2 linked regions of the Desulfobacula toluolica Tol2 genome follow. Each later gene encodes a partner of the first gene's protein in a complex. Links are inferred from orthologs where the notes say so. Each region holds a gene or a part of one and is shown on either strand. Other genes may lie near its edges.

Region 1 (9,975 bases):
ATGGAGATTTTTACACACATACGCATGTCGCCATACATAAACCCTATTTCTTTTAAATTAATATTATTTTTTATAATTACAAATTACATTTTTTTGCCCTGATCTGCTTAGCAAAACCAAATATCGCCCAATAAAATTCTTGAAAAATATTGCAGATATGCTAATAGTCCCAAAAGCTTTAGGAGCTTATTGCAGATAACTTCAATGGGCAGACTTACTCTTTCTCCCGGATTTGCCCATAACCAGATTTAACCACAACAAAAACTGAAAGTCACTGTGTGAGTTTTTTAAGCCAGAGTCTTCATTAGTTTTTTTGGTGTAAAATGAGGATAATTTAACAATGAACATATTAAAAGGAGACCTGATTCAATTGGCCCTGGCCGGACGATTTGATGTCATCATCCATGGCTGTAACTGCTTTTGTACTATGGGAGCGGGGATTGCAAAATTAATCAGAGATGATTTTCCCGAGGCATACCAGGCGGATCAGGAGACAAAAACAGGAGACAAAAAAAAGCTGGGGACATACTCTTTGGCTCACATTGCAAGAAACGGCAAACGCTTTACCATTGTTAACGGTTATACCCAATATGATTTTTCAGGCCCTGGCCCTCTGGTTGATTATGGTGCCGTCCAAAAACTCTTTGCCCGGATAAAAAAAGAGTTTCCCAATCAGAGAATCGGCTATCCAAAGATTGGTGCAGGACTGGCAAAAGGAGACTGGGATGTGATATCAGGTATTATTAACACGGAACTGAAAGAAGAAGATCACACACTGGTAGAATACAGCCATTAAAAAAATGAAGTTTGATTCAAAAAAAAAATTGATTCTTGAAAAAAATTAGTCTATTTGCTAAGCAAAAGACTTTTAAATTGTTTCAAACAAGAAGGAACCATATGATCAACGTAGGCATTGCAGGAGCATCAGGATATACAGGAGTTGAGCTTGTCAAACTGATTTCCAATCATCCAAAAGCAAAATTGTGTGCTGTCACTTCCAACAGCTATAAAGGCAAATCTTTAACAGATATTTTTCCTTCAATGAGAGGGTTTGAAAACCTTATTTGTGAAGACTTGGATATTAAATCACTTTCAAAAAAAATAGACGTCATATTTTTAGCACTACCGCACAAAGTCTCCATGCAACATGTACCCACAATGCTGGGAAATAACATAAGAGTTGTTGATTTATCCGCTGACTACAGATTTACAGATGTCGCAGCTTACGAGTCAGCCTACCAGACACATACCTCAAAAGACCTTTTAAAACAAAGCGTCTATGGTCTCAGCGAATTATACAGAGACAGAATCAAAACATCAAACCTTGTGGGCAATCCGGGCTGCTATCCCACAAGCATTCTCTTGCCACTGCTTCCTCTTTTAAAGGAGGGATTAATCCAGCCTGCCGGCATTATTTCAGATTCAAAATCAGGTGTAAGCGGTGCAGGACGTTCCCTGTCGCTTTCCGCTCATTTTTGTGAAGCCAATGAATCCTTCAATCCCTATAAAATTGGGAATCATCGGCATACACCGGAAATCAATGAAATTTTAAGCCTGCACTCACAGCAGCCGGTTTCCATAACCTTTGTGCCTCACCTTCTGCCCTTGACAAGAGGAATGATGTCAACAATTTATGCCCGGGTAACTGACACTGCAACCCAGGATAAAATAAGAAAAACCTATGACACCTATTATGGCGATGAACCTTTTGTAAGGCTTCTCAACAAAGGCATGTATCCTGCAATTTCTCATGTTAAAGGGACAAATTGCTGCGATATCGGCATTCACTTTGATGAAACAAGTCGCCAACTCATTATGGTTTCCGCCATTGACAACCTTTTAAAAGGAGCTGCCGGACAGGCGGTTCAAAATATGAACATCATGTTTGGCCTGGATGATGAAACTGGATTGAATCGGGTTCAAGGGCCTTTGTAATGATTATTGTGCTTGACATCTAAAAAAATTCTAACTAAGAAGGGCATAATGAGAAAGGCTATTAAAATATGGTTTCATTCCGGCGACACTTCTGATATCAGGGAATTTTCTATCCGCAAATCAATATTCGGGGGGCTGCTTCTCATTATACTTTCTACAATCGCAGGAGCAGCCTTCATTGGATACGACTACTGCCGATTGAAAAATATCTCATGGAACAACACTGTTTTAAATCACACCATCATAAAACAGGAAAATGAAATCAAAAGCCAGAGAAGTCAAATTCAGACCTTTGCAGGTGAAATAGAAATTTTAAAAAAACAGGTTTGCAATCTGTCTAAATTTGAAGATAAAGTAAGGCTTATAGCCGATATCAAGCAAACCAGTGATTCCAGCGGATTAATCGGTATCGGTGGCATCCCCGAAGATGAGCTTGACCCGGATATTCCGTTGGAGCAAAAACATACCAGCCTGATACGTGAAATGCACCGTCAGACCGACCAGACAAATCTGGCTGCCCAGAAACAAGCGCTTGATTTTGAAAATCTGATTAAATTGCTGGAACAAAAAAGAAACCTTCTGGCATCTACGCCTTCCATAAAACCGGTTGACGGATGGATCACTTCCAAATTCGGATATCGGACATCCCCTTTTACCGGACAAAAAGAATTTCATTCCGGAGTGGATATCTCAAACAGAAGCGGGACAAACATCGTTGCAACGGCTAACGGCAGAGTTTCCTATGCTGCCCACAAACTGTATATCGGCAATATGGTTATGATTGATCATGGTCATGGTCGGGTCACCAAATACGGGCATTTGAAAAAAATTCTGGTTAAACAGGGCCAGGAGATTAAACGAGGGGAGGTCATCGGTATTTTAGGCAATACAGGAAGAAGTACAGGTCCCCATGTACATTATGAAGTCCGACTTAATGGCACGCCTGTAAATCCCTTAAAATACTTTCTGAATTAGTCCATATTATTTTTATTCTTTATCAAAACACAAAATTAATTGAAATTTTTTGTTTTAATTTACCCGATTAATGCTTATATGTTTTCATATGAAACATATAAAAACATATTTTAATTATAGGTAACCCATTAAATGCTATTCAATTTTTTTACGAAAATATTTGGCTCCAATAATGACCGGATTTTAAAAAAGCTCCAACCGGTTGTCGAACAGATCAATCATCTTGAACCTCAAATGCAGCGGTTATCTGATGAACAGATTGCACTCAAAACAATCGAATTCAAACAAAGAGTGCAAGCCGGAGAAACACTGGATGATATTTTACCAGAAGCATTTGCCCTGGTCAGAGAAGCATCTGTCAGAACTCTTGGACTGCGCCACTTTGACGTTCAGCTGATTGGGGGTATTGCACTTCACAATGGAAGCATTGCTGAAATGAAAACCGGTGAAGGAAAGACATTGATGTCCACCCTTCCAGCCTATCTTAATGCCTTATCAGGAAAAGGGGTTCACATTGTTACGGTAAATGATTACCTGGCCAAAAGGGATGCCGAATGGATGGCTAATATCTATAATTTCCTGGGATTAAACGTGGGTGCAATTCTCCATGACATTGACGACCAGGAAAGAAAAACAGCCTATAGTGCGGACATCACCTATGGCACAAACAATGAATTCGGGTTTGATTATCTCAGGGATAACATGAAATTCGACAAAGACTCCCTTGCTCAAAAAGACCTTAATTTTGCCATTGTGGATGAGGTTGACAGCATTCTGATTGATGAAGCCAGAACACCGCTTATCATCTCAGGGCCGGGTGAAAAGTCAACCCATTTTTATACCCAGGTCAATACTATTATTCCATCCTTTCAAAAAGACATTGATTATACACTTGATGAAGAATCAAAAAGCGTTTCTTTAACAGAAGACGGAATTGCAAAGGGTGAAAAATTTCTCAAAGTGGACAATCTCTATGATCCTGCAAATATAGAACTTCTCCATCATTTGAACCAGGCCCTGAAAGCACACACAATTTTCAAACGGGATACGGATTATATTGTTAAAAATAATCAGGTTATCATTGTTGATGAATTTACAGGGCGGCTGATGACCGGAAGACGTTATAGTGAAGGACTTCACCAGGCACTCGAAGCAAAGGAAAACGTTAAAATTGAAAATGAAAACCAGACTCTTGCCTCCATCACCTTTCAAAATTTTTTCAGGATGTATGACAAACTATCGGGTATGACAGGTACGGCGGAAACCGAAGCTGCTGAATTTAAAAAAATATATAACCTTGATGTTCTGGTAATCCCAACCCACCAGGAAATGATACGCAAAGACTATCCTGATCTGATATATAAAACAAAAAAAGAAAAATATGCTGCTGCCATAGAAGAGATCATACGGCTTTCCAAAAAAGGTCAGCCTGTTCTTGTGGGAACTATTTCTATTGATATTTCAGAGGACATGAGCAAACAACTCAAAAAAAGAGGTATCAAACACACGGTATTAAATGCCAAGCATCATAAAGCAGAGGCCCAAATTGTTGCCAATGCAGGCCAAAAAGGTGCCGTAACCATTTCCACCAACATGGCTGGCCGCGGTACGGATATTGTTCTTGGAGAAGGAGTTAAAGAGCTTGGCGGACTCCATATTCTGGGAACATCACGCCATGAATCCAGACGCATCGACAACCAGCTTCGAGGCCGTTCCGGCAGACAGGGTGACCCGGGCTCCTCAAGATTCTATCTATCTTTGGAAGATGATATTTTAAGAATCTTCGGCGGAGACAGAATCCATGCAATTATGGACAAACTTGGCATTGAAGAAGGCGAGCATATTGAACATTCTTTTATCAGCAAAGCCATAGAAAATGCCCAGTCAAAGGTGGAGGGTCATAACTTTGAAATCAGAAAACACCTGCTTGAATATGATGATGTAATGAACCAGCAACGTGAGGTCATTTACCGGCAAAGACGCAAAGCATTGCTTGAAGAAGACTTAAAACCGGTTGTTTTGGAAATGATTGAAGACAAAGCTTATGATGTTGTTGATGAATTTGCCGTGGAAAAAACTCCTATCCGGCAATGGGATATTGAAGGCCTTGAAAACAGAATCAAACAATTGTTTAACATTAACCCTGAACTTAAAACTGCAGTTGATGATAATTTTACGGCACAACAACTGTCAGAAAATCTTTTTGAGCAATTAAAAGAAATATACAACCAAAGAGAAGCATCCATTGGAGAAGAGATCACAAGACAAATCGAACGGCATATCATTCTTCAAACCGTTGATACCCGGTGGAAAGAACATCTCTTGTCCATGGACCATCTAAAGGAGGGTATTGGGCTGCGCGGATATGCACAGCAGGATCCTTTACGGATTTACAGAAAAGAAGGCTTTGATATGTTCCAGGGTTTGATGGAAACGGTAAAAGAAGAAATAGTGGATATTTTATTCAAAATCCGGATATCAACTTCATCCCAGATAGAGGACATAAAAAAAAAAGAACAAGATGATCTTACTTTTTCCCATTCAGACGGGTCCAGCATACAACAACCCGTAAAAAGATCCTCTAGAAAAGTACAAAGAAATGACCCTTGCCCCTGCGGAAGCGGTAAAAAATATAAAAAATGTTGTATGCGTTAGGAGTTTAAAATTAATGACATCCACTGATTCCAGAACAAAAGAGGACGTTTCTTCCAGAACAAAAAAAGTCCCGCCGCCCATGTATAAGGTCATTCTCCATAATGATGATTATACAACAATGGAGTTTGTTGTGGAAATTCTTGTAAACGTTTTTGGAAAATCACTTGAAAAAGCAACGCAAATGATGCTTAATATACATAATAAGGGAAAGGAAATCTGTGGTATCTATCCAAGGCAAATCGCAGAAACCAAAGTAGAAACAGTTCACAACCTGGCAAGCAATAAAGGCTTTCCTTTAAAAAGCACTATGGAAAAGGAGTAGGTATGATAAGCAAAGAACTCAGTACAGCTCTCGGTTTTGCCGTACGGGAAGCAAAGAAAAGAAGGCATGAGTATGTATGTGTTGAACATGTTCTTTATGCAATCCTTAACCATGAAACAGGTGCCCAGACAATTGAAAAATGTGGTGGCAGTCCTGAACAGATAAAAGAAGAACTTGAAAAATTCTTTGATGAAAAATTAACAAAAATTGATTCCAAAGAAGAATATGTTTTACAGCAGACCATCGGGTTCCAGCGGATGATACAGCGGGCCATCAACCAGGCCAGATCCGCTGAAAAAACCGAAGTCAATTTAGGGGATATTCTTGCATCCATTTTCCAGGAAAAAGATTCCCATGCCGCTTTTTACCTCGAATCTGAAGGAATTACCCGCCTTGACGTTTTAAAATATATTTCGCATACGTCGGAACCTGTAAAAAAACCAACTCCGCCAATGGATCCTTCACAAAAAATATTCAAACCGACAGATATAAAACCTAAACGGCAAACAAAGAAAGATCCTTTGGAAATTTTCACAACAGATCTGTTGAAAAAGGCATTGGACAAAAAAATTGATCCCCTCATCGGAAGAGCCGATGAAACAGACAGGGTTATGCAGGTGCTTTGCCGCAGAAGAAAAAACAACCCTATCCTTGTTGGAGATCCCGGCGTTGGAAAAACCGCTATTGCAGAAGGACTTGCTTTGAAAATAAACAACAAGGAAGTGCCGGATCTGCTGGAAAATTGCGAATTGTTCTCCCTTGATATGGGAACTCTTCTGGCCGGAACAAAATACCGGGGTGATTTTGAACAAAGGCTCAAAGATGTTATCAATGCTCTTGAAGCAAAGGAAAACGCTTTACTGATCATTGATGAGATCCATACGGTGGTCGGTGCAGGTGCTACCACCAGCGGTTCAATGGATGCCTCAAACATTTTAAAACCGGCTCTTTCTTCCGGAGATATTAAATGCATCGGCACCACAACCTATGAAGAATATAAGAATCATTTTGAAAAAGACCGGGCTTTTTCAAGAAGATTTGAAAAAATTGAAGTACCGGAACCTTCCCTTGAGGAAACCACTCAAATATTGACCGGACTGAAAACTTTATACGAAGAACACCACGGCCTGACCTACCCGGCAGAAACCATTGAAGCTGCGGCCTATCTTTCTGACAAATATATCAATGACCGGTTCCTGCCGGACAAAGCCATTGATGTAATTGATGAAACAGGAGCCTATCTTCGGTTAAAAGGCAAGGGGCATCGAAAAATAGTCAGCCCCAAAGATATAGAAAACATTGTTGCAAAAATTGCCAAAGTGCCGGTCACAAGCGTTACATCGACAGACAAAGCCAACCTGGAATCCCTGCCCAAAAAACTGTTTAAAGTCATATTTGGACAAGATGATGCCATCCAAACCCTGACCACATCCATCAAACGGTCAAGAGCCGGATTGGCAGCCCCGGATCGTCCTATTGGCTCGTTCCTCTTCATGGGACCCACAGGCGTGGGTAAAACAGAAGTGGCAAAACAACTTGCCTATCAACTGGGGATAGAATTTTTAAGATTCGACATGAGCGAATACATGGAAAAACATGCTGTTTCCAGGCTGATCGGTGCCCCACCGGGATATATCGGATTTGATCAGGGCGGAATTTTGACTGACGGCATCAGAAAATCACCCCACTGTGTTCTTTTGCTGGATGAAATTGAAAAAGCCCATATGGATCTGTATAATATACTTTTACAGGTAATGGATTATGCAACCCTGACAGATAACAACGGCAAATCAGCAGATTTCAGGAATGTTATCATAATTATGACCTCTAATGCAGGTGCAAGGGAAATGAGTTCTAACGCCATTGGATTCGGCTCCCAGTTATCAGATATGGATTCAAAGGGATTAAAAGCTGTTGAAACAACATTCAGCCCTGAATTTAGAAACCGGCTTGACGGTATTGTCCAGTTTAATCATCTGTCCCTCAAGGTTATGGAAATGATTGTTGACAAGAACATGACAGAACTTAAATCCATGCTAAAAATTAAAAATATTACCTTGACTTATTCGGCAAAAGTTCGAACATTTCTTGCAAAAGAAGGCTATGATCCCAAGTTTGGTGCCAGACCTTTGGATAGACTTATCCAGACCAGAATAAAAGACAGACTCACAGATGAAATTCTTTTCGGCAGTCTGGAAAAAGGGGGTAAAATATCCATTGGTCTCAGAAATAACAAGCTGAATTTTACATATAAAAGCTGAATGCCCCTTTTCAGATTATCAAAAAAATTAGATTTTCCCCCGGCCTGGCTTGCAAGGTCTGACGGCCTTTTATGCATCGGGGGAGATCTTTCGACCAAAAGACTGCTGCTTGCCTATGAAAACGGAATATTTCCATGGTTTTCACAAGATGAACCTATTTTATGGTGGTCCCCTGATCCACGGCTTGTACTATTTCCCCAAGACATCAATATTTCAAAAAGCCTGAAAAAGAAAATAAAGAAAAATCTCTTTAATATCAGAGTTGACTCTGCATTTGAACAAACCATTACCGCCTGTGCAAAACCACGCAAACATGAACCCGAAGGCACCTGGCTTATAGATGAAATGATAGATGCTTATATAAAGCTTCACACACTGGGATATGCTCATTCCGTTGAAACCTTTCGAGAAGACAAATTAGTCGGCGGATTGTATGGTGTCTGCCTTGGCGGATCTTTTTTCGGTGAATCCATGTTTTCTTTTGAAAGTGATGCGTCCAAAATTGCTCTGGTTGCACTTGCAACCCATTTAAAAAAATTTTGTTTTGACCTGATTGACTGTCAGGTTACAACCAGTCACCTGCTTAGAATGGGAGCCACTGAAATTTCCAGAAATTCTTTCCTTGGTATCATCAATAAATCTGTTAAAAGAGAAGATATCAAAAACATCTGGAGTCCGGGTGCCTGTCTCACAGTACTTTAACGTATTGTCAAAAACTTGACAAAAAAGGTTTCAGTACCATTATGTGAGATATATTAGCCCCCAAAATAAGGAGCCCAAAGAAATGCTTTTAAAACTGTTTTTATGTTTTACCCTGATCCCAGTTATTGAACTTTATCTCTTAATAAAAGTCGGAACCGTCATTGGAGGGTTCAATACCATTTTACTGGTTATCCTGACAGGATTTTTAGGAGCCTGGTTTGCCAGAATAGAAGGCATGAATACCATGATTAAACTTAAGATGAACCTGCAACAGGGACTTATGCCGGCCGAAGAATTGGTTGATGCCGTTATTATATTCATTGCAGGTGTCGTACTGTTAACCCCCGGACTTATCACCGATGTGTTTGGATTACTCTTGTTATGGCCTGTGACACGAAATAAATTCAAACAAATGGCAAGAAAAAAATTCGATGAGATGCAATTGCAAAACAATATTAATATTACCCGTTTTCATTAATCCCGGGAGGAATCACCAATGTTTTTAAATCTGATTAACGACAGAAGAAGTATCCGAAAATTCAAAGACAAACCCGTTGAAAAAGAAAAAATAAACACACTGATTGAAGCTGCCTTGAGATCTCCTTCCTCAAGAAGCATAAACCCTTTGAAATTTATTGTTATTGACGATAAAATCCTGCTTGAAAAACTTTCCAAAGCAAAACCCCACGGTGCAGGATTTTTAAAAGAAGCTGCCCTTGGAATTCTGGTCTGCGGTGATGCATCCAAAAGTGATGTCTGGATTGAAGATGCATCCATTGCGTCTGTCTTTATCCATCTGGCAGCACATGACCTTGGCCTTGGCAGTTGCTGGATACAAATCAGAAAAAGAGATTATAACGATTCCAAAACTGCGGAGACTTATATCAAAGAACTTTTAAACCTTACACAAGATACGATATTGGTTGAATCCATCATTGCCATTGGTTATCCTGATGAAACAAAAAAAGGCCATGCAAAAGATTCCTTACAATTCCATAAAGTTTCTTTTAATACCTAAAAGTTGCAAGAGAAATTTAAATGTTTTTTATATTCAGTATGTTAATGATTTTTTTACTCACCGAGTTTTATAAAAAAACATTGTAAATACAACAGGATCAAACGAGC
Region 2 (9,690 bases), 510 kb from region 1 along the record:
TGTTTTTCTGAAATTCCGTAAAGCCTTCTGACTTTTTGTTTTTCTCTGAGCTGAATCCCGTAATCTGACAATTTACTTCTTCTTTGCCCATGCTGTCCGGGGGGATAGCCTCTTCTATCAAAACTGCATTTATCTGAAAAGCATCTGTCGCCTTTCAAAAAAAGTTTCATATTTTCGCGTCTGCATTGTCGGCAAACAGAACCTCTATAACGTGACAATGTTTTTTCTCCTTTATCAAACGAGTATTCTTATACCCTTCTTCTTTTTGGCGGACGGCATCCATTATGAGGAACCGGGGTAACATCTTTGATCATGGATATATTGAATCCAAGCGCATGCAAGGCTCTTAAAGCAGATTCCCTACCAGGCCCCGGGCCTTTAACAAATACACCGATATTTTTCATACCGTGTTCCATTGCTTTGGCACCTGCATCTTCTGCAACCAGTTTTGCGGCAAATGGAGTGCTTTTTCTTGAGCCTTTAAATCCCTGCATACCAGCACTTGACCATGAAATAGTGTTTCCGTTTTCATCGGCAATGGTAACGATTGTATTATTAAAAGTGGATTGAATATGAACAATGCCGGTAGAAATGTTCTTTCTAACCCGTTTTTTGGACACAACTTTTTTAGACTTTTTTGCCATAATTAATAGTACCTTTTTAGATTATCCTACTTTTTCTTTTTAACCGCAGTCCTTTTTGGACCTTTTCGTGTTCTGGCGTTTGTACTGGTTCGCTGACCATGACAGGGAAGGCCTTTACGATGACGTAACCCTCTGTAACAACCTAAATCCATAAGCCTTTTAATATTCATGGACACTTCACTTCTAAGTTCACCTTCAACCTTATACTCAGCATCAATGACTTTTCTTATCTCATTAACCTGTTCTTCTGTAAGGTCATTTGCCTTTGTAGTAGGATCAATACCTGTTTTTGCAAGTATTAGCTTTGATCTGCTTGCACCTATTCCATAGATATAGGTTAAAGCTATCCAAGCATGCTTATCTCTTGGTAAATCTACTCCTGCGATACGTGCCAAATTTCTTCCCCCCTATCCCTGCCGCTGTTTATGGCGTTTATTAATACAAATCACTCTTATGACACCACGTCTTTTTATAACTTTACAATCTCTGCAGATTTTTTTTACAGATGCTCTGACTTTCATCCATTTACTCCTAATCTAATATTTTTATATCTTAAATAAAATATAATATTTATTTATATCTATATGTAATCCTTCCCCGACTTAAATCATAAGGTGAAATTTCAACCGTCACCCTGTCTCCTGGTAAGATCTTAATAAAATGCATTCTCATTTTGCCTGAAATATGAGCAAGCAGTACATGCTTGTTTTCCAGCTCAACTCTGAACATGGCATTTGGTAATGTTTCAAGTACTTTCCCGTCAACTTTGATGGGTTCTTCTTTTGCCATAATCTTATTAATCTCCTTTAGTTTTAGTGTTCAAATCAGGATCTGCCTTTTATTCTCTTGGCACCGGATCTTCCCAGAAATCCGTCATAATTACCTGTAATCAAATGGGACTCTATCTGGGAAATGGTATCAATTGACACCCCCACAACAATCAAAAGGGCCGTACCCCCAAAATAAAACGGAATATTAAACTTGCTCATTAAAAAGGTTGGCAGAACGCACACGGCAGACACATAAATTGCTCCACCTACAGTAATGCGGGTCAACACTTTATCAATGTATTCGGATGTTCTTTTCCCCGGCCTGATACCCGGAATATAACCACCATTTTTTTTCATATTTTCAGCAACATCTTCAGGATTAAACTGTACAGCGGTGTAAAAAAAACAAAAGAAAATAATAAATCCTATATAAAGAAGATAGTACCAAATTGTTCCAGGGCTGAACATTGCCGCTACGGTTTTCATAATCGGCAAATTGATAAATTGTGCCAAAGTCGTAGGAAACATAATAATGGAAGAAGCAAAAATAGGCGGGATTACACCGGCTGTATTTATTTTAAGCGGAAGATGAGAAGTTTGTCCTCCATACATTTTCCGCCCCACAACACGTTTTGCATAATGCACGGGTATGCGCCGCTGCGCCTGTTCCATATATATAATTGCAGCAATAACAATCACCATGAGAACAATAAGAATAATTATCGCAAAAATCCCCATTTCACCAGTTGTCATAAGTCGTATTGTATTACCCATCGCTATCGGCATCCTTGCAACAATACCTGCAAAAATAATCAGGGAAATTCCATTTCCTATTCCTCTTTCGGTAATCTGCTCTCCCAACCACATGATAAATGAAGTCCCGGCTGTCAGTGTTATAATGGTAACAAGCCTGAATCCCCATCCCGGGTATGGAACAATTGCAATACCTGCAGGTGAGGTCATGGATTCAAGACCAACACTGATGCCCAAGCCCTGGATAATACTCAGAACCACTGTTCCATATCTTGTATACTGAGTTTTCTTTTTTCGGCCCGCATCGCCCTCTTTTTTAAGTTGTTCAAGGTGTGGTACAACAACTGTCATCAGCTCTAAAATAATCGAAGCACTGATATAAGGCATAATCCCTAATGCAAATATGGAAAGCCTTTCCAATGCACCCCCTGAAAACATATTAAACATGGAAAACAAGGTGCCCTCGGCAGAAGCAAAGAAAGAAGCCAGTGCAGCTCCGTTAACCCCGGGTGTTGGGACATGGATACCGATACGGTAAACAAAAAGCAATGCGAGTGTAATAAAAATCTTTCTTTTAAGCTCAGGAAGTTTAAAAAGATTCTGGTAACTATTCTCGATCATTTATTGGTTCCTTACATCACTTCTGATAAGGTTATTCTATTGTTCCACCGACAGATTCAATTTTTTCTTTGGCAGTTTTGGAAACCAGAATATTTTTCAAGAAAAATTTCTTTGTTGTTTCACCATTACCAAGAAGTTTAACACCGTCAACACGACCTTTTACCATTCCGGCTTCTCTGAGGGCATCCATATCAATAATTGCACCGTCCTCAAATCTATCCAAATCTGTTACATTTAAGACTGCATTGTTTGTTTTAAATATATTGAAGAATCCCCTTTTGGGAAGTCTTCTGTAAATCGGCATCTGGCCGCCTTCAAATCCCGGCCTGACACTGCCGCCGGATCTTGCTTTAAGGCCTTTATGGCCGCGGGTACTTGTTTTGCCCATTCCCGAACCAGGACCTCTTCCGACTTTTTTCCTGTTTTTTCTGGAACCTGGTGCAGGTGCTAAATCATGAAGTTGCATATTACACCTCCTCTACTTTCACAAGGTGAGACACTTTTTTAACCTGTCCCAGGATAACCGGATCAGCATTATGTTCAACCGTATAATTCATTTTTTTTATACCCAGAGAACGAATAATCCGACCGTGTTTTGCCGGTCTTCCTATTGTGCTTCTGATTTGCGTAATTCTAATTTTACCAGCCATTTTTCACAACCTCATTATATATCTTCAGGTCTAAGTCCACGACGCTTTGCGACTTCTTGCTTTGTACATAAAGATTGAAGCCCTGCCATTGTAGCTCTAACAATATTCTGGGTGTTATGTGTTCCGATACATTTTGTCAGGATATCGGTTACACCGACGGCCTCAAGGACGGCACGAATTCCACCGCCAGCAATCAAACCTGTACCAGGAGAAGCCGGTTTAAGCAATACTCGGCCTGCACCTGCTTTACCAATAACTTCAAAAGGAACAGTACCGTCAAGTAATGAAATTTTGACCATATTTCTTTTTGCTTTTTCCAGGCCTTTTTTGATAGCTTCCGGTACTTCCGTTGCTTTTCCCAGACCATACCCGACACTGCCTTCTCCGTCACCAACCACAACAAGTGCGCTGAAGCTGAAATTTCTACCACCTTTTACAACTTTTGCAACACGATTGATTCTGACGACTTTATCTATTAATCCACTATCTTCCATCTGCTGTCTTGCCAAGGGTATTCCTCCTTAATTAGAAAATCAATCCGGCTTCGCGAGCTCCGTCTGAAAGCGCTTTGATGCGGCCATGATATAAAAATCCATTTCTATCCAGAACTACTTTTGTAATTCCTTTATCAAGAGCTCTCTTGCCGATAAGGATTCCGATTGCCTTTGCAATCTCAGCCTTTTTACCCTCTGCCTTATTTTCATTAAATTCTTTATCAAGTGTAGATGCAGATACAAGTGTAATCCGATCAGTATCATCAATGATCTGAGCATAAATATGTTTTGAACTTCTGAATACACTCAATCTTGGTCGATCCTGGTTACCAAGAATATTTTTCCTGATTCTTTTTTTTCTTTTAAGCCTTGATATAAGCCTTGGTGATGTATTTCCCATAATCTTTATACTCCCGCCTTTTAATCTTTACCAGCAGTCTTACCGGCTTTTCTAATGATTCTTTCGTCCGAATACATTATGCCTTTACCTTTGTAAGGCTCAGGAGGTCTAAGATCTCTTATATTTGCCGCCACCTGGCCAAGAAGCTCCTTATCTATACCTGTCAAAATAATTTGCGTATTCTTTTCAACAGTCGCCTGGATTCCATCAGGAATTTTAAAATCGACCGGATTGGAATAGCCTACATTGAGTATAAGACTGTTGCCTTTTGTTTCTGCACGATAACCAATACCGGAAAGGAGAAGTTGCTTTTCATAACCGGCAGTAACACCGGTTACCATATTGGATATAAGGGACCTGAACAACCCTTGCAAAGCCACTTTTTTCTTATCACTTGTATCTGTAGTTACCATTACAAAACCATCATTCATTTCAAGTTCAATGGCCGGATGCAATTGTCGCTCAAGATTACCTTTGGGTCCTTTAACAGAAATCATATCACCCTTCAGGGCGAACTGGACCTTATCTGGAAGCTGAACCGGCTGTTTTCCTATTCTAGACATATATATTACTCCTGTACTACCATACGTTACAAAGAATTTCACCGCCGACGTTCGCTTCAATGGCCTGCTTATCCGTCATCAACCCTTTTGAGGTTGAAACAATTGATATGCCCAGCCCATTTAAAACCGGCTTAATTTGTTTTGATTTACTGTAAACCCTGCAGGACGGTTTACTCACTCTTTTTATTCCAAAAATTGTGGGCTGTCCTTCAGACACATATTTTAAATAAACACGAAGAACTCCTTGCGTTTCATTTTCAAGGAATTTAAAATCCTTTATATATCCTTGTTCTTTCAGCACCCGCACCATTTTCAATTTAATTTTTGATCCGGGGATATCCACTTTAGCAAACCCTGCTTTACCACCATTTCTTATGATTGTCAGCATGTCTGCAATTGGATCACTAGTTGCCATTTGAAATCTCCTTAAAATCCGCTGATATAATTTTTTTGTGTTAAAATTTGCTGGTTACCAACTTGATTTGGTAACTCCGGGAAGTTTACCTTCTGACGCAAGTCCCCTGAAACAAATTCTGCAAATACCAGCTTTTCTAATAAACCCTCTTGGTCTACCGCATAAGGGGCATCTGTTGTATGAACGTACTGAAAACTTTGGTTTTCTCTGCGCCTTTACGATTAAAGCTTTTTTAGCCAAGCTTTCCTCCTTAAGATCCTTAGTTTTTGAAAGGCATCCCAAAAAATTTCAGGAGCGCCTTGCCTTCCTCATCGGTTTTAGCTGTCGTCACAACTGTAATATTAAGACCCTTGATACTGTCGGTCTTATCATAGTCAATTTCAGGGAATATAATATGCTCGGTAATACCAAGAGTATAATTACCCCTGCCATCAAAAGCCTTTCCGGATATCCCTCTAAAGTCCCTGACACGTGGTAAAGCGATATTTACAAGCCGATCAAAAAAATCGTACATTTTTTGACGGCGCAGGGTAACCTTGCACCCAATAGGCAAATCAGCACGAAGCTTAAAATTTGCAATCGGTTTTTTTGCTCTTGTAATTACCGGTTTCTGACCGGCGATCAACGCCAGTTCGGCGGCTGCAGGATCAACGATCTTTGGATTTCTGACCGCTTCGCCAAGCCCCATGTTTAAAACGATTTTTTCCAGCTTAGGTACCTGTAATTCATTTTTATAATTAAAAGTTTCCTTGAGCTTGGGCACAACCTCGTTATGATACTTTTCCTTAAGAGTTGCCATCTATTCTCTCCGCCTTTGGTCTTATGAATCTATCTGCTGACTGCATTTCTTGCAGATTCTGACCCGTTTTCCATCTTCCAATAATTTCATTCCAATTCTTGTCGGCTTTACACATGAGTTGCACATAATCATGAGATTGGAAATATGAATCGGCATGGTTTTTTCAACAATACCACCTTGTGGATTTGCCTGCGTTGGCCTTTGATGAACCTTAACGACATTAATATTTTCAACAACGACCCGATTTGTCTTTTTAACGACCTTCAGTACTTTACCGATCTTTCCCTTATCTTTACCGGTCAGCACTTTAACCTTATCATCTTTTTTCAGTCTAATTTTTATTGCTTCCATAAGATTTTTTCTCCAATAACCTGATTGTTAAAGCACATCAGGAGCCAGAGAGACGATTTTCATAAATCTTTTTGCCCTTAACTCTCTTGCCACCGGACCAAAAATACGTGTACCAACCGGTTCGTTTGATTTAGATAAAATTACAGCTGAATTATCATCAAATCTGATCATTGAGCCATCAGGCCGGGATATTTCTTTTTTGGTTCTGACAATAACGGCCTGAACAATATCCCCTTTGCTGACTTTTGCATTGGGTATTGCTTCTTTAACAGAGCAGGTGATAATATCGCCAATGCTGGCATATCGTCTTTTGGATCCGCCAAGTACCTTTATGCAGTACAGTTCCTTTGCACCGGAGTTGTCTGCTACAGTTAATCTAGTTTCACTCTGAATCATTTCTCAACTCCCTTAATCAAACAGCTCTTTTAACGACTTCACTTATCCTGAAACGTTTCAGCTTGCTCAAAGGCCTGGTTTCGATGATTTTAACCGTATCACCGATTCTGCATTCATTTGTCTCATCATGAGCATGGTATTTTTTATATCGTTTCATATATTTTTTATAAATCTTGTGTTGAACAAATCTTTCGACCTGAACAACCACTGATTTATCCATTTTATCCGATACAATAAGACCAATCAGCTCTCTTTTATTTTTTTGAATATTTTCCATAGTAATATCTTCGCAAATTAGCTAATGTTTACATTCATTTCATTGGATATCGTGTAAAGCCTTGCAATATCCTTTTTGACATTGGAAAGTGTTGCTGTATTCTCAAGCTGCCCGACATCATTCTGAAAGCGAAGATTAAAAAGCTCTTTTTTTAATTCACCAAGCTTTTCTTTAATCTGATCTGCTCCCATCTCTCTGATTTCACTAACTTTCATTTTATTTACTCCTTTCCACAAAACGAGTTTTCACGGAAAGTTTTCTGGCAGCGAGCTTCATGGCTTCTTTGGCAACTTCTCTTGGTATACCTTCCATTTCATAAAGAATTTTGCCGGGTTTCACCCTGGCTACCCAGGCATCCGTAGCACCTTTACCTTTACCCATCCTGACTTCTGCCGGTTTTTTTGTAACCGGATGATCAGGAAAAAATCGAATCCAGCTTTTTCCTGCTCTTTTAGCGTGACGGGTCAATGCAACCCTGGCTGCTTCAATCTGTCTTGCATTAACATAACCGCATTCAATTGCCTGTAGACCGAAGTCACCAAAGCTTAAGGTATTTCCCCTGTCTGGTGAACCCTTTGTCCTGCCGCGAAACTGTTTACGGAATTTTACATTTTTTGGACTAAGCATTTTTTATTTCTCCTAATCACCTCTATTTAACCAACGCTTGTTCACCGGGACTTAATACTTCGCCTTTAAATACAAAAGTTTTAATTCCAATGGCTCCGTATGTGGTTCTTGCTTCGGTAAAACCGTAATCAACATCAGCCCTTAAGGTGTGAAGAGGAATACGGCCTTCTTTGTACCATTCCGTCCGAGCCATTTCAGCACCACCAAGACGACCGGCACAAATAATTTTTATTCCTTTTGCACCAAACCGCATGGCCGAAGACACACTTCGTTTCATGGCTCTTCGAAATGCAATTCTTCTCTCAAGTTGAAGTGCAATATTCTCCGCTACCAACTGAGCATCAATTTCAGGGCGCCGGACTTCTTTGATATCAATCAACACCGCAGGTTCAAGCATTTTCTCAAGTTCCTGCTTAAGAAGGGCAATCTCCGACCCTTTCTTGCCGATTATTATACCTGGTCTTGCCGCAAAAACCCTGAGTCGAATCTGTTTGGAAAAACGTTCGATTTCTATTTTTGAAATACCTGCATGAAAGAGTTTCTTTTTTAAAAATTTTCTGACTTTAAAATCTTCTTCAACAAAAGAGGCATAATCTTTGTCTGCATACCATCTGGAATCCCAAGTCCTGATAATGCCTAACCTTAAACTGGTAGGATGTACTTTCTGGCCCAAGCTTATTTCCTCCTATTTGTCAGTTTCTTCAACAATAACTGTTAAATGACTGCTTCGTTTCAAAATTCTGGCTGCTCTACCCCTGGCTCTCGGCCTGAACCGTTTCATGGTCGGCCCGTGATCAACAAAAATATTCTTGACAACCAGTTTATCCACATCCAGTTCATTGTTATGCTCGGCATTTGCAACAGCTGATTGCAAGGTTTTATAAATAATACCTGCAGCTTTGAGCGGCATGAATTTTAACAATGTCAGCGCTTGTCCGGCATTTTTACCTTTTACTTCAGCAATGGGCAACCTAAGCTTAAATGGTGAAATTCTTGTATGTCTTGTAGTTGCTTTAACTTCCATATCAATATCCTTTAATCAAACAAGAGCTTATCTCTTGGATTTTTTATCTCCTGCATGCCCCCAGAAAGTTCTTGTAGGTGAAAATTCACCAAGCTTATGTCCGACCATATTTTCAGAAACAAAAACCGGTATGAATTTTTTACCGTTATGCACAGCAAATGTGACACCGACCATTTCAGGGAATATAGTGGATCTGCGTGACCAGGTCTTGATAACTTTGTTACGTGTGGATTTACTTGCTTCCAGCACTTTTTTTAAAAGCTGAGGTGCAATGTAGGGACCTTTTTTTAATGATCTTGGCATAATTTACCACCTATTTATTTTCTCTTAGCTCTTCTTTTAACAATGTACTGATCTGTTCTTGCACTCTTCCTGGTTCGCTTACCTTTTGTTGGAATACCCCAAGGCGTACAGGGCTGTCTACCACCGGAGGATCTTCCTTCACCACCGCCCATGGGATGATCAACCGGGTTCATGGCAACTCCTCGAACAGACGGTCTTCTTCCCATCCATCTGCTTCGACCGGCTTTACCGATCTTAACATCACCATGCTTTTCATTACCCACTCTGCCAATCGTAGCCTTGCATTTCAGGTGAACCATTCTTACTTCACCAGAGGGAAGAAGAACCTGCGCATAACTGCCTTCTTTTGCCATAAGCCGTGCATATGCACCTGCGCTTCTGACAATCTGTCCACCTTTATTTTGTTTCAATTCGATATTATGTATTCTTGTACCCGTTGGAATATCCTCAAGCGGCATGCAATTACCAGGTTTTATATCAGCGCCGGATCCTGTTTCAAGAATATCGCCGACCGCCACATCCAGAGGAGCCAGGATATACCTTTTTTCACCATCTGCATAAACCAGAAGAGCAATTCTTGCACTCCTGTTCGGATCATATTCA

The links.
Region 2: the proteins of secA (region 1) and secY are in contact, whole or in part, in a crystal structure (PDB 3DIN), measured with the Thermotoga maritima proteins. The link is inferred for Desulfobacula toluolica Tol2 from one-to-one orthologs. Residues at the interface, in WP_004082002.1 of Thermotoga maritima: Glu261, Ala262, Arg263, Lys300, Ala301, Arg302, Thr303, Ile304, Ile305, Leu323, Tyr324, Asp325, Pro326, Val329, Ser330, Tyr333, Ile336, Lys340, Phe345, Val349, Glu363, Phe364, Tyr374, Ser375, Gly376, Gly377, Glu393, Ile395, Thr482, Ser483; in WP_004081795.1 of Thermotoga maritima: Glu108, Gly109, Glu110, Glu111, Ala236, Glu237, Arg238, Arg239, Ile240, Thr241, Ile242, Gln243, Tyr244, Ala245, Arg246, Arg247, Val248, Thr249, Gly250, Arg251, Arg252, Val253, Tyr254, Gly256, Ala257, Ser258, Thr259, Tyr260, Leu261, Pro262.

The regions. Positions count from the first base shown.
Region 1 is NC_018645.1:3,541,449-3,551,423, forward strand. Bases 2,713-5,803 are described here. They hold secA (preprotein translocase subunit SecA), read left to right. Parts: upstream 2,713-3,042; coding sequence 3,043-5,565; downstream 5,566-5,803. Other genes in these bases: TOL2_RS16025 (M23 family metallopeptidase), read left to right, coding at 2,713-2,910; clpS (ATP-dependent Clp protease adapter ClpS), read left to right, coding at 5,579-5,803. Outside these bases: TOL2_RS16015 (macro domain-containing protein), read left to right, coding at 341-796; argC (N-acetyl-gamma-glutamyl-phosphate reductase), read left to right, coding at 898-1,935; more of TOL2_RS16025, read left to right, coding at 1,984-2,712; more of clpS, read left to right, coding at 5,804-5,887; ATP-dependent Clp protease ATP-binding subunit ClpA, read left to right, coding at 5,890-8,148; aat (leucyl/phenylalanyl-tRNA--protein transferase), read left to right, coding at 8,149-8,850; TOL2_RS16050 (FxsA family protein), read left to right, coding at 8,933-9,328; TOL2_RS16055 (nitroreductase family protein), read left to right, coding at 9,347-9,868. UniProt on the Escherichia coli protein: Required for protein export, interacts with the SecYEG preprotein conducting channel.
Region 2 is NC_018645.1:4,055,288-4,064,977, forward strand. The notes cover bases 629-3,434. They hold secY (preprotein translocase subunit SecY), read right to left. Parts: upstream 2,789-3,434; coding sequence 1,469-2,788; downstream 629-1,468. Other genes in these bases: rpsK (30S ribosomal protein S11), read right to left, coding at 629-644; rpsM (30S ribosomal protein S13), read right to left, coding at 671-1,039; rpmJ (50S ribosomal protein L36), read right to left, coding at 1,052-1,165; infA (translation initiation factor IF-1), read right to left, coding at 1,215-1,433; rplO (50S ribosomal protein L15), read right to left, coding at 2,820-3,254. In the rest of the region: rpsD (30S ribosomal protein S4), read right to left, coding at 1-218; more of rpsK, read right to left, coding at 249-628; more of rpmD, read right to left, coding at 3,435-3,438; rpsE (30S ribosomal protein S5), read right to left, coding at 3,453-3,932; rplR (50S ribosomal protein L18), read right to left, coding at 3,964-4,332; rplF (50S ribosomal protein L6), read right to left, coding at 4,353-4,895; rpsH (30S ribosomal protein S8), read right to left, coding at 4,912-5,310; TOL2_RS24375 (type Z 30S ribosomal protein S14), read right to left, coding at 5,365-5,592; rplE (50S ribosomal protein L5), read right to left, coding at 5,570-6,109; rplX (50S ribosomal protein L24), read right to left, coding at 6,131-6,460; rplN (50S ribosomal protein L14), read right to left, coding at 6,488-6,856; rpsQ (30S ribosomal protein S17), read right to left, coding at 6,873-7,133; rpmC (50S ribosomal protein L29), read right to left, coding at 7,151-7,348; rplP (50S ribosomal protein L16), read right to left, coding at 7,350-7,760; rpsC (30S ribosomal protein S3), read right to left, coding at 7,783-8,433; rplV (50S ribosomal protein L22), read right to left, coding at 8,446-8,784; and 2 more genes. UniProt on the Escherichia coli protein: The central subunit of the protein translocation channel SecYEG. Consists of two halves formed by TMs 1-5 and 6-10.